DNA from 4 places in the Streptomyces solicamelliae genome. Region 3 is predicted to be linked to each of the others. Evidence: riboswitches for the same ligand, from Rfam matches in the RefSeq annotation. Region 3 holds a riboswitch; each other region holds the start of a gene.
The links. Region 3 has a riboswitch for cyclic di-AMP ahead of ABZO31_RS13060 (transglycosylase family protein). Riboswitches for the same ligand answer to the same signal wherever they lie in the genome.
Positions count from the first base shown of each region.

Region 1: linked by a shared signal. The riboswitch ahead of ABZO31_RS09050 (transglycosylase SLT domain-containing protein) and the one ahead of ABZO31_RS13060 (transglycosylase family protein) in region 3 are both predicted to bind cyclic di-AMP.
Region 2: linked by a shared signal. The riboswitch ahead of ABZO31_RS15670 (M23 family metallopeptidase) and the one ahead of ABZO31_RS13060 (transglycosylase family protein) in region 3 are both predicted to bind cyclic di-AMP.
Region 4: linked by a shared signal. The riboswitch ahead of ABZO31_RS03800 (C40 family peptidase) and the one ahead of ABZO31_RS13060 (transglycosylase family protein) in region 3 are both predicted to bind cyclic di-AMP.

Region 1 covers NZ_CP160404.1:1,959,000-1,962,198, reverse strand. The annotation lists gene ABZO31_RS09055 (PhzF family phenazine biosynthesis protein) at 1-372, shown strand, start outside; gene ABZO31_RS09050 (transglycosylase SLT domain-containing protein) at 403-1,254, opposite strand; cyclic di-AMP (ydaO/yuaA leader) riboswitch at 1,258-1,444, opposite strand; gene ABZO31_RS09045 (acyltransferase family protein) at 1,793-3,100, shown strand; gene ABZO31_RS09040 (heme oxygenase (biliverdin-producing)) at 3,125-3,199, opposite strand, start outside.
Region 2 covers NZ_CP160404.1:3,392,890-3,396,088, forward strand. The annotation lists gene ABZO31_RS15665 (PrsW family intramembrane metalloprotease) at 1-338, shown strand, start outside; gene ABZO31_RS15670 (M23 family metallopeptidase) at 370-1,416, opposite strand; cyclic di-AMP (ydaO/yuaA leader) riboswitch at 1,428-1,561, opposite strand; gene ABZO31_RS15675 (PP2C family protein-serine/threonine phosphatase) at 1,851-3,161, opposite strand; tRNA gene ABZO31_RS15680 (tRNA-Met) at 3,168-3,199, opposite strand, start outside.
Region 3 covers NZ_CP160404.1:2,841,580-2,844,778, reverse strand. The annotation lists gene ABZO31_RS13065 (transglycosylase family protein) at 179-1,111, shown strand; cyclic di-AMP (ydaO/yuaA leader) riboswitch at 1,384-1,560, shown strand; gene ABZO31_RS13060 (transglycosylase family protein) at 1,564-2,271, shown strand; gene eno (phosphopyruvate hydratase) at 2,559-3,199, shown strand, end outside.
Region 4 covers NZ_CP160404.1:816,039-819,237, forward strand. The annotation lists gene ABZO31_RS03790 (ATP-dependent Clp protease proteolytic subunit) at 1-547, shown strand, start outside; gene ABZO31_RS03795 (hypothetical protein) at 554-859, shown strand; cyclic di-AMP (ydaO/yuaA leader) riboswitch at 1,164-1,363, shown strand; gene ABZO31_RS03800 (C40 family peptidase) at 1,367-1,843, shown strand; gene ABZO31_RS03805 (ATP-binding protein) at 1,951-2,382, opposite strand; gene ABZO31_RS03810 (8-amino-7-oxononanoate synthase) at 2,610-3,199, opposite strand, start outside.

The DNA.
Region 1 (3,199 bases), 880 kb from region 3:
GTGCGCGGGGACGGCGAGTTCACCTGGATCGAGGCCCGCGCGGAATGGGCTCCGCCGCGCACTCTGCGGCGGTACGCCTCTGCGGAGGAGGTCGACGCGCTGGACGTCCCCGAGCCGGGGGAGTGGATCTACGCCTGGGCCTGGGAGGACGAGGCCGCCGGCCGGGTGCGCGCCCGGGCGTTCCCGGGGCGCGGGGACGGCATCGACGAGGACGAGGCGACCGGCGCGGCCGCCCTGCTGCTCACGGCCGAGCTGGGCCGGGCGCTGAACATCACCCAGGGCCGGGGGTCGCAGCTGCTGACGGCCCCCGGCCCGGACGGAGTGATCGAGCTGGGCGGCCGGGTGCGGCTGGAGCGGACCCTGTCGGTCTGAGCCCCGGCCGCCCGGCCGTCCCGTACGCCCCTAGTACGCCCCGAAGACGTTGTCGATGGAGCCGTACCGGTCCGCGGCGTAGTTGCACGCGGCGGTGATGTTGGCGACCGGGTCGTACGGGTCGTTGGACGTGCCCGGCACGTGGTAGGCCCGGAACGTCGGGTCGATCACCTGGAGCAGGCCCTTGGACGGGGTGCCCTTGGCGGCGTTGGAGTCCCAGTTGTTGATGGCGAGGGGGTTGCCGGAGGACTCGCGCATGATGTTGCGGTGGATGCCCTCGTACGAGCCGGGGATGCCGTGCTCGGCCATGACGTCCAGGGCCTCGTTGATCCAGCCGTCGAGGGTGTTCGTGTAGGCCTTGGGCCCGGCGTCGCGGGCGACGGTCTTGGCCGGAGCGGACTTGGCGGGCGTGGACTTGGCCGGGGCGGTGCGCTCGGCGGACCGGCTCGCGCGCTCGCTGGAGGCGGGCGCCTTCGGCTTGGCGGGGGCGGCGACGGCCTTCTTTCCGAGGGAAAGACGCAGACCCGGGTGAATGAGTGACGGATTGTCACCCACCGCGGCCTTGTTGTTCCGGTAGAGGCTCTTCCAGCCGCCGGAAATTCGATGCTCCTCGGCGATCACCGAAAGGGAATCGCCGCGCACGACGGTGTAGGACTTCGGCGCGGCTTTCGGCGCGGCCTGCGGAAGAGCGGCCGTGATCTTTTCGACGGCGGCGGTGGCGGCGGTGGTCGTCGTGGCGGGGGCGGCCTGCTGCGGGGCGGCGGCCTGGGCGCCGGTCGGGATCAGCGGCAGCGCGAGCGCGGCGCCGCCGGTACCGGCCATGGCGATGCCACGGCGCAGGGGACGGCGCTTGGGGCGGCGGTGCTTACCGGATGCGGGCATGGTCGTTCCTCTCCGGCGCCTTCGGGGTGAGCTGTCGGGTTCGGGCTGGAGCTGCCCGGCCGCACACGGCGGCTTCACCCCGAGCCGCCGCGGGATTCCGCGCCGGCGCATTCGTGGGTCCCCCGCTCCTGCCGACGGGTAGTGCTCGGTCGTTTTTACGGACGGTGGCAGGATTCGGCGATCCGTCCGGGTCGACGCGAACGTAGGCGAGAAATGCGACGGGAAACAAGACGCGAATTGACTGATCAATTGTTCTCGATCATTTCGGGCGGGACGGAAAAGTCCGAACTGCCTTGCGGCGCACGGGCTCGGGGGTGGTGCGGCAGGGGGGCGCGCCATGGTCGCGTGACGGACATCACGGGGGTGCGGGGCGGAATGCCGGAAAGGGAAAACCGAATTCCCAAAAGACGTGACAAGGGATATTAACTGCGCAATGAAAGTCTTGCGGCGGTATGTCCGAATCGTGACGACGTACTCAGGCCCCGCCTGAGTATCCGAGCCCTGACGGCGTTGCGGCCGGGCGCGGCACCGTGTCCGCATGGGAATCAGCGCGCGGGAACTCGCCGCCAACACACCGGCCACCCGGGACCGGTACGTCGACCTGCTGCGGGTCGTCTCGCTCGGCGTCGTCGTGTTCGGGCACTGGCTGATGGCCGCCGTCACGGCGGACGGCACCGTGGGCAACCTGCTGGCCGTCGTACCGGAACTCCAGCTCGTGACCTGGGTGTTCCAGATCATGCCGGTCTTCTTCTACGTCGGCGGCTTCTCGCACGCCCTCGCGCACCGCTCCCGTCCGGCGTACGCGGCGTTCCTGCGCGCCCGGCTGCAACGGCTGCTGCGGCCCACGATGGTGTTCATCGGGGTGTGGGGCGCGCTCGCCCTCGTCGTCCAACTCCTCGGCGCGGACCGGGGCCTGACGGGCGTGGCGCTGCGACTCGTCGCCCAGCCGCTGTGGTTCATCGGCATCTACCTGGCGATGGTCGCCTTCACCCCGCCGCTGCTGAAGCTCCACGAGCGGTACGGCTGGGGCGCGTTCGGCGCGCTGGTGGCCGCGGCGGCCGCGGTGGACGCGCTGCGGTTCGCGGCGGACGTGCCGTACGTGGAGTTCCTGAACTTCGCGTTCGTCTGGCTGGCGGTGCATCAGCTCGGGTTCCTGCGCGCCGACGGGATGATCCGGCTGCCGAGCGCGCTCGCCGCCGTCGGTCTCACCGGCGCGGGACTGCTCGTGGCCCTCGGCCCGTACCCGCTCTCGATGGTCGGGATGCCCGGCGAGAAGGTCTCCAACATGGCCCCGCCGACGCTGGCCCTGCTCTTCCACGGCCTCTGGCTGGTCGGCGCCGTCGAGCTGCTGCGCGGCCCCGGTACCCGGTTCGTGGCGCGGGCGAACGTCTGGCACAAGGTCGTGGCGGCGAACGGGATCGCGATGACCGCGTTCCTGTGGCACCTGTCGGCGATGCTCGGCGTGTACGGTGCGCTGCTCGCCCTGGGCGCGGAGCTCCCGGCCCCGGCGACGGCCGCGTGGTGGGCCCAGGCGCCGGTACGGATCGCGGCCGCGGCGCTGCTCACGGCGGGCCTGGTCGCCGCCTTCCGCCGCTTCGAGCGCCCCGCGCCGGTCGCGCCGGGCACGGGGCAGGGCGGTCCGGTGGCGGCGCTGGGGATCACGCTGGCGCTGCTCGGCGTCCTGGGCCTGTCGATGGTCGGCTTCGGCGGTCTGCTCGAAGGCCGCACGGCCCTGCTGATCGCCGTGCACGTGAGCGCCCCCGCGGCGGTGGGGACGGCGCTGACGGGCTGGCTGCTGGTGGAGCGGGCGGGCCGGGGCGGGCGGCGGGGCCCGGACGCGGCGTGAGGGCGCCGGCCCCGCCCCGGGGGCCTACGCGCTCATCGGGAACTCGTCCGCCAGCTCGCGGAACATGGCCCCGTTGTAGTCGAAGGCGCGCTTGCACTC
Region 2 (3,199 bases), 550 kb from region 3:
TGGCCCCCGCCGAACCGCTCGCGCTCTCCTCGATGCGGGCCCGCGCGATGGCCCGCTCCTTCGCCTCCGCCGCGTACGGGCCGGCCGCGGCGCGCGCGGTGCACGAGTACGAGGTCTTCGCGACCAGCCTGGCCTTCCTGCGCGACCGCGCCCACCGGGGGACGGCGGGCGCGGACTTCACCGCACGGGAGCAGGAGCTGCTGCACCACCTGTGGCAGCGCAAGGAGTTCGCGTCACCGGCGCTCACGTACGCGGCGGGGGCGACGGGCCGGTTCCGTCCGGCTCCGCCGCCCCCGCCGCACCGCGACTACACGGGTCCCAACCCGTACCGCGCCTGAGGTTCGACGGGCGCGCGGGTCGGACGGTCTGTCAGATGTTCTGGCCCTTGTCCCGCAGCCAGGCCGCCGGGTCGATGCCCGCGCCGCTCGCGGTGTGGACCTCCAGGTGGAGGTGGGGGCCGGTCACGTTGCCGGTCGCGCCGACGCGGCCGATGGTGTCGCCGGTGGTCACCGTCTGGCCCGCGCTCACGGTCATCGAGGACAGGTGGGCGTACCAGACCTCGGTGCCGTCCTCGAGCTCGAGGACGATCCGGTAGCCGTACGAGCCGGACCAGCCCGCCGACTTGATGGTGCCGCCGTGCACGGCCTTCACCGGGGTGCCGGTGGGCGCGGCGAAGTCGAGGCCGGTGTGGTAGCCGGAGGACCACATCGAGCCGGCCTGGCCGTACTCGGAGGTGATCGTGTACGAGGACGTCGGCAGCGCGTAGCTGGCGGCGAGCGCCGCCCGGCGGGCCGCCTCCTCCTTGGCCTTGGCCTCCGCCTCGGCCTTCGCCTTCGCCTCGGCGGCGGCCTTCTCCGCGGCGGCGGCCGCGGTCTGCTGGGCCTTCGCCTCGGCGGCGGCCTTCTCGGCGGCCGCCTTCTCCGCGGCGGCCTTGGCCTCGGCGTCGGCCGTCGCCTGCTGCTGCTCGGCCTGGGCCAGGATGCGGGCGCGCAGGGCCTCGCCCGCGTCGGCCGCCTCGATGGAGCCGGTCTGGCCTCCGTCGGCGGCGGGCAGGCTCAGGGACGCCTGGGTGAGCGGGCCGACGTTGTTGTCGGTCTCGGCGTCGTCCGCGAGCAGGGTGCCGACGCCGGGCAGGTCCTCGGCGGCGGGCAGGTTCATGTCCGGCAGCGAGATCGCGACCGGGGGCTTCTCCTTGGCGGTGGCCAGGCCACCCGCGCCGACCGCGGCGATGACGCCGACACCGAGGACGGTGGAGCTGCGGGCGATGCTGCGCTGCTTGACGACGCGGTGCCGGCCGCGGTTCGGACGGAGCGTGTCCTCGCTGGGGTTCCACTCCTCCTGGTACTCGCCTCCCCCAGCCATCGGGGCGCCGTAGGCGTCGAAGTGGGTCTCGCGAGCAGCAGGGTTGGACGCCACGGAGGCGTACTCCTTTCCTTCCTTCTCGCCTACCGGGTTAGCTGACGGGTTCGGAGCAGGAAGGTCTCCTACGGGCCAAATTCGACCCGATTCACCCCAATTGGTGGTTCCCCGGTTCCCTTGCGGGATTCGGCGCGTGCGCACGGTGCCGTCTCTTGCGACGACTGGGACGACCGCGCTGCGTTATCGAACGTTAATAGACACGTGGGCCCGATTCCAAGCTGTTCCTCTTGATCGTTCCGGGCATTGGCCTGGACTTAACCTGCCAGAACAGGGTGGAAACGGGCGAGTTGACCGCCCCGATGTCGAGACTCGGCCAAGAGTTCATGAAGTGACAACACGTCAGCGTTACCTCTCCGAGATCCTTCCCTCACGGACCGTCACAGCGGCATCGTCACGGCACCACCGGCATCGTCACGGCACCACCGGCATCGTCACGGCACCACCGGCATCGTCCGCCGCCGCTCCGGCTGGCCCTCCGCCGGCCGGCTCACCGCCAGCAGCGCCATGTCGTCCGTCGAACCGCCTCCGGTGTGCCGGCGCACGTCGTCGACCAGCGCGTCCAGAAGCTCGTCCGGGCCCGGGAAGATCCGGCCGGCGAGCCGCTCCCCCGGTGCGTAGAAGACGCCGTCGCCGTCACGCGCCTCGGACAGCCCGTCCGTGTAGAAGAGGAGCGTCGCGCCGGCCGGGTACGGCCGCTCGTCGACCCGGTCCGGCCAGGCCGCCAGATCGCCCATGCCGAGCGGCAGCGCGGCCTGGCTCGGCGTCAGCCGCTCCAGCCCCCCGTCCGCGTACAGCAGCAGCGGCTCCGGATGGCCCCGGTTCACGATCCGCACCCGGGCCGGGCCGCTCGGGATCTCGGCGAGCACGGCGGTGGTGAAGCCCTCGAAGGCGTCCAGGCTGTCGCGCCGCCGGCCCTCCCGGGCCAGCGCCCGCTCCAGCCGCATTGCCACGCCCTCCAGCGCGGCCTCCTGCTCGGCCGCCTCGCGGAACGCGCCGATGATCACCGCCACCGCCTCCACCGCGTCGAGCCCCTTGCCGCGCACGTCGCCGACGACGAGCCGCACCCCGTGCGGGGTGTCCTGGACGGCGAACAGGTCGCCGCCGATGAACGCGTCCGCCTGCGCCGCCTCGTACCGGGCCGCCACGTGCAGCCCGCCGATCCGCTGGGCGGGCGTGGGCAGCACCGCCTTCTGCGCCGCCTCGGCGACGACCCGCGCGGACGCGAGCTTCTCGCCACTTCGCCGCACCACCTTGTTGATCAGCAGCGAGAGCATCGAGACCGTCAGGACGGTGACGGTCTCGATCACCGCGGGCACGTCGGTGGCCGTGTCGTTGTACGTGTGCAGCGCCACGCTGAACACGACGGCCACGACGGCCGTCAGCAGCGTGGTGCGGAACGAGTAGAACGGCGCGGCGATCAGCGGGGCGGCGGAGTAGAACGGGGCGGCGGTGTACTCCGGCGGCGTGGCCAGGTCGAAGACGGACCCGCCGAGGATCAGGAGCGCGGGCAGGGCGCGGACGAACCGCCGCTCGCCCGGAGGCCTCTCCCTGTCGCTTCCGCCCGCCGACGATCGTCGCCCCACCTGTGCTCTCCCTGCCGGTCCGCCCGAGCTGCGGACGGTACTCCGCCCCGTCCAGGCTGGCCGGAGCCGCGCCGGGCGGCGACCCGCCGTCCGCCGTCCGGGTGACACAGGCCCCGGAATGCACGAGGGCCCGGATCCACAATGGATCCGGGCCCTCATCTTCAGTAGCGGGGACAGGATTTGAACCTGCGACCTCT
Region 3 (3,199 bases):
GATTCGTCAGGACTGTGATCTTTACGTGATCCCCCCTGCATCGACTTGTGACTCACGTTCGAATGCCGCTACTTTCACCGACACCTCAGCAGTCACGCGAAAGGCATTCCCCATGCGCTCCGGGAACGGACGACACCGCAGACCCCGTCAGGCCCCCGCCATCGTCGTCGCGGCAGGGGTGACCGGATCCGCCCTCGCCCTTCCGCTGCTCGCCGCGGGCTCGGCCTCCGCCGCCGACGAGGCGACCTGGGACCGGGTCGCCGAGTGCGAGTCCGGCGGACTGTGGAGCGCCGACTTCGGTAACGGGCTGTACGGCGGCCTGCAGTTCACGCAGGAGACCTGGGACACGTACGGCGGCACCGAGTACGCCGCCCGTCCGGACCTCGCCAGCCGCGGCCAGCAGATCGCGGTCGCCGAGAAGGCGCTGGCCGCGCAGGGCGCGAAGACCTGGGCCACCTGTGCCGCGATCGTCGGCCTGAACGACGACGGCACGCTGAAGAAGCCCGCGGACCCCTCCACCGGCGTGCTGCCCGGCACTCCGGCTGATCCGTCCGCGTCGCCCGATGCATCCGCGAATCAGGACGGGAACGGGAAGGGCTCCGAGGGCTCGCAGGACGACGAAACGTCTGGGAAGCCCGAGAAGTCCCTTCTGCCCGATGCGGCCGGTCAGCCGGGCGGGCAGTCGGACGAGGGCGCCACTCCGGCCACGCCGGTCACGCCGATCGAGGGCAGCGTCACTCCCGCCGCCCCCGGCACCGGCAAGCACCGCGGTGAGGCCGCGAGCGAGAACCCGAACGAACCGGGCGAGTCGCCCGAATCGGGACGTCATGCCGCGCCGGGTGACGATGCGACACGTGACGCCGGCCGCCTCGATCTCGGCGAAACCGCCGATACAGATGCGAACGCGACCAAGGGTGCCACGGGCGGCAATGCGGACACTTCGGGCGAGTACGTCGTCCAGCCCGGCGACAACCTCACGCAGATCGCGGCCGAGCACGAGCTCGACGGCGGCTGGCGTGCCCTCTACAAGGCCAACAAGGAGACCGTCGGGGGCGACCCGGACCTCATTCTCCCTGGCCAGAACCTGGAACTGACCGACCGACAGAAGTAGGAGTGGCGGGCAGTTCGACGCCTTATGTCCGGTTCTGCGTAAGTGAGACATGAGTCTCTTCGTCCCAACTGGCGTGTCCTGTCCGCAAACTTTGCTTCCGTCACCTCTCACCAGCGGAAACGGCCCCGGCAACTTGGCAAGTACGGGCGTTTTCTCCGGGATGTCGCTCTTTGAACTTCCGGTGGGTCTGTGTCTACGGTCAGGACCGCTCGCCACCGCGGGCCCCGCCGACCGGTACGCCGAATCCTGCCGCCGGCCGTCGGGAACAGTCGTCGCGTCAAGCGCCGAAGGCAGGAGCGGGGGACCCAGGTAAGCGCCGGTCCCGGCCGTCGAGACAGTGACGGCCGATCGACCGGCTTGGGGTGAAGCCGCGTGCTGGGACACGCGGCCGGGCAACTCTTCCGGCCCGAACCCGACAGCTCACCTCGCAGGCGTCGGTGAGGAGAACTTCCATGCTGTTTTCCGGCAAGGGCAAACACCGCCGTTCCTCCAAGGCCACCCGCGCCGTCGCGCTCGCCGGCATCGCCGGTGTCGCCGTCGCCGCGCCGCTGATGGCCGCGGGCAACGCCTCCGCCGCCACCGCCTCCGAGTGGGACCGCGTCGCCCAGTGCGAGTCCGGCGGCAACTGGTCCATCAACACCGGCAACGGCTACTACGGCGGCCTGCAGTTCTCGGCCTCCACCTGGGCCGCGTACGGCGGCACCGCCTACGCCCCGACCGCCAACCTGGCCTCCAAGGCCCAGCAGATCCAGATCGCCGAGAAGGTCCTGGCCGGCCAGGGCAAGGGCGCGTGGCCGAGCTGTGGCGTGGGCCTGTCCAACGCCGCGTACACCGGCGCCGCCGAGCAGGCGCAGCCCGAGCGCAAGGCCGAGCAGCCGACCACCCGCAGCGAGCAGCGCACCGCGCCGAAGCCCGTCGCGAAGAACGGCGACACCAAGAAGGCCGCCAAGAAGGCCGCCAAGAAGACCGTCACCACCCCGACCGGCAAGAAGGTCGCGAAGGGTGACGGCGAGTACAAGGTCGTCGCCGGCGACACCCTGAGCAAGATCGCCGCCGCGCACGACGTCAAGGGCGGCTGGGAGAAGCTCTTCCAGCTGAACAAGGACGTCGTCGAGGACGCCGACCTGATCTACCCGGGCCAGCAGCTCCACCTGAAGTGAGCCCGTCGGCCCGGGTGGGTCCGGCGGCCCACCCGTGCCGTGCGACCCTCCCGCGGTGACCACCCCGGCCCTGTGCGCAATTCCCCCCGTGCGCGCAGGGCCGGGGTTTCCGCATGGTTACCTGCGGGTAGTAGAGGATCTTTCGTCCGGGATGCCCGCGCTCGGGTCCTTTTTCGTCCCAGGGGGCGGGCACCGACTGGCCGGGCACCCCGAGCCGGTTAGGCTCTTGTCGCAAGGCCAAGAGACCTCGCACCTTCTCTCACGTCTCATCCCATAAGGAGATGCTCGTGCCGTCCATCGACGTCGTCGTAGCCCGGGAAATCCTGGACTCCCGAGGCAACCCCACGGTCGAGGTCGAGGTCGGCCTCGACGACGGCAGCACCGGCCGTGCTGCCGTTCCGTCCGGCGCCTCCACCGGTGCTTTCGAGGCCATCGAGTTGCGCGACGGTGACAAGAGCCGTTACGGCGGCAAGGGTGTCGAGAAGGCCGTCCTCGCCGTCATCGAGCAGATCGGCCCGGAGCTCGTCGGCTACGACGCCACCGAGCAGCGCCTGATCGACCAGGCGATGTTCGACCTGGACGCCACCGACAACAAGGGCTCCCTCGGCGCCAACGCCATCCTCGGCGTCTCCCTCGCCGTGGCGCACGCCGCCTCCGAGGCCTCGGACCTGCCGCTCTTCCGCTACCTCGGCGGCCCGAACGCGCACGTCCTGCCCGTCCCGATGATGAACATCCTCAACGGTGGCGCCCACGCGGACTCCAACGTCGACATCCAGGAGTTCATGATCGCCCCGATCGGCGCGGAGTCCTTCTCCGAGGCCCTGCGCTGGGGCGCGGAGACCTACCACGCGCTCAAGGGCGTGCTCAAGGAGCGCGGCCTGTCCACCGGTCTCGGCGACGAGGGCGGCTTCGCCCCGAACCTCGAGTC
Region 4 (3,199 bases), 2.0 Mb from region 3:
TCCGTACTCCAAGCTCCTGGAGGAGCGGATCGTCTTCCTCGGCACGCCGATCGACGAGACCTCGGCGAACGACGTGATCGCCCAGCTGCTGCACCTCGAGTACGCCGACCCCGACCGGGAGATCGCGCTCTACATCAACTCGCCCGGCGGCTCGCCGAGTGCCATGGCCTCGATCTACGACACGATGCAGGTCATCACCTGCGAGGTCGCGACGACCTGCCTCGGCCAGGCCGTGTCGACGGCCGCCGTCCTGCTCGCCGCCGGCGCGCCCGGCAAGCGGATGGCCCTGCCCGGGGCGCGCATCGTGCTCGAGCAGCCGGGCACGGACGAGCCGGTGCAGGGGCAGCCCAGCGACCTGGAGATCCAGGCGGCGGAGATGCTGCGGCTGCGCGCCATGGTCGCCGGGATGCTGACCGAGCACACCGGGCAGAGCCGCGAGCGGATCGACGCCGACCTCGACCGCCTCTCGGTCTTCGACGCCGGGCAGGCCGTGGAGTACGGGCTCGTGGACCACGTGGTGCAGAACCGCGGCGCCGGACCGAGGTGAGCGCAGGTGGTCCCCGAACTGCCGCCGCTCCCCGCCCTCACCCGCGCCGAGGGTGAGTTGGTCGACGCGTACCTCGAAGTCGTCGACCAACTGGGGAGAATCAATCCATCCAGGGCATCGCATACCTATGGGGCCCTGAGGGCGGCTCAGGCCCTGGTGGGACGGGCGGTCGCCCTGCGGGACGCCCTGGAAGTCATGCACCGGCGCGGGGAGAGCGAGGTCCACGCGGCCACATTGGCGCGCGCCCTGCGGGTGTTGGACGGCGAGCGCCGCGCACACCGGGTCACCCTGGCCGACTCCTCCGCCAGTTGACAGTTCCGCATGTCGTGTCCAGGGCCAGTCGGTCGCAGGAACCCTCGCTCGATCGGCGTAGTCGACGAATCGACTTGTGTCGCGGGTGAGTTGCGCAACCGGTGTACGCATTTGGCGGAATGAACTATTCCGGTGCTGGTACGGGGCTCATCCGCCAAACCTCCGCTGATCACAAAGACTGCCTGTCCACCCGATCGGATCAGTCGTGAGCAGCCTCACATCACCTCGTTTCAGCTCGGATTTCGGCACGAGCTGGGTCAAGATCCCTGTCGACGACAAGCCCCCGCCATCCCCGGCGGGGCGGTCCGGGCGGACGCCGAGTCCTGCCGCCGCTCCGGACGTCTGGTCGACAGAGTGGATCGGCAGGAGTGGAGGACCCAGGCAACACGGACCGGCCGTACGCACGACCACGGCAGGTCCTCGGGGTGAAGCCGCAGCCGCGGCCGGGCTTCTTCGGGCCCGAACCCGACAGGTCATCCTTCACAGGCGGCTGACGAAGGGTTGCGCATGTCTGCGCAGATTCATGTCCCGTCCCTGCTCTCCCGGGCCGGCGCCGTATCGGCCCTGACCCTCGCCGCCGTCGGCGGCACGCTCCTCGCCCCCGGCGCGGCGCCCGAGGCCGAGGCGGCCACCGTGTACGCGAGCAAGGCGCTCGGCGTCGCCGCGTCGAAGAAGGGCGCCCCCTACAAGTACGGCGCGACCGGGCCCAGCAGGTTCGACTGCTCGGGGCTCACGCTCTACTCGTACAAGCGCGCGGGCAAGGCGCTGCCCCGCACGGCGCAGCAGCAGTACAACAAGACCCGGCACATCGCGGCCTCCGGCCGGGCCAAGGGCGACCTGGTCTTCTTCCACTCCGGCGGACGCGTCTACCACGTCGGCATCTACGCCGGGAACGGCAGGATCTGGCACTCCCCCAAGACGGGCTCGTGGGTGAAGCTCGACCGGATCTGGTCCTCGAAGGTCTGGTACGGCAGGGTCCGCTGACGCGGCGGCCGCCCCGGTTCAGTGTCCCGTCACCGGGGCGGCCGGCAGGGTGAGCCCGAGACCGGCGAGCGCGCCGCCGGTCACCCCCTGTCGGTCGGGGGACGGGGTCAGTTGGGGGACGGGGTGGTCCAGGGGAGTTCGATCCAGACCGTCTTGCCGCCGTCGTCGGTCGGGCGGACCGAGAGCCTGCCGCCGCACTCGGCGGTCAGCCAGCGGATGATCACCATGCCGCGCCCGTTGTCCTGCTGGACGGCGGCGGGCAGCCGCTGGGGCCAGCGGGGGTGGCTGTCGGTGACGCCGATGTGCAGCTGCTCGTCGCGTTCGAGGCGGACGTCGACGGTGAAGGTGGGCGACTGGCCGAAGGTGTGCTGGACGGCGTTGGTGGCCAGTTCGGAGACGATCAGACGGACGGTGTCGGAGGTCTCGGAACCCTCGTCGAGGCCCCAGCCGGCGAGCACGCCGGCGACGTATCTGCGGGCCGTGGAGACCGAGGCCGGATCGCTCGGCAGAGTGAGGGTTGCTTCTTGATGGTCTGCCATGGCGACGCTGTCCCTTTCCCACCGGGGCGCCCGGCCCCGGATTGCGCTTCGCGCCAGAGTGCCACCGTTCCGGGGGACCTGGGAGGTGTTTCACGGAGATATGCGTAAATCTGTCGCTCGATGCGGTGAACTCTGCGATGCCAGAACGCATTTGAGGGCCGGTCTGCTCGACGGCCGGACCCCGGCCCCGAGTCCGGCACCGGCCCCGGCCCCGAGTCCGCCGGAGGTCAGGCCTCCGGTGCCGTGCGCAGGATCGTGGCGACGGCCTCGTCGACCTGCTGGTCCGTGAGGTCGGCGCGGGCCGTCAGCCGCAGCCGCGAGATGCCGTCCGGCACCGACGGCGGCCGGAAGCAGCCGACGCCCAGACCCTGTTCGCGGCAGTCCGCGGCCCAGCGCAGCGCCGCGTCCGGGGAGGGCGCGTGCACCGACACCACCGCCGCGTCGGGGCGGGCCGCGGTCAGCCCGGCGTCGGTGAGCCCACGGTGCAGGGCGGCGGCGACGGTACGGGCCCGCTCCGCGAGTCCCGGCTCCTCGCGGATCAGCCGCAGGCTCGCGAGAGCGGCGCCGACGGCGGCCGGGGCGAGGCCGGTGTCGAAGATGAACGTGCGGGCCGCGTTGACCAGGTGCTCGATCACCCTGGCCGGGCCGAGGACCGCGCCGCCCTGGCTGCCCAGCGACTTGGACAGGGTGAGGGTGGCGACCACGTCCGGGTCGCCGGCGAGCCCCGCCTCGTGCAGGGCGCCCCGGCCGCCCTCGCCGAGGACGCCGAAGCCGTGGGCGTCGTCCACGACCAGCGCGGCCGGGCCGTGGGCGCGGC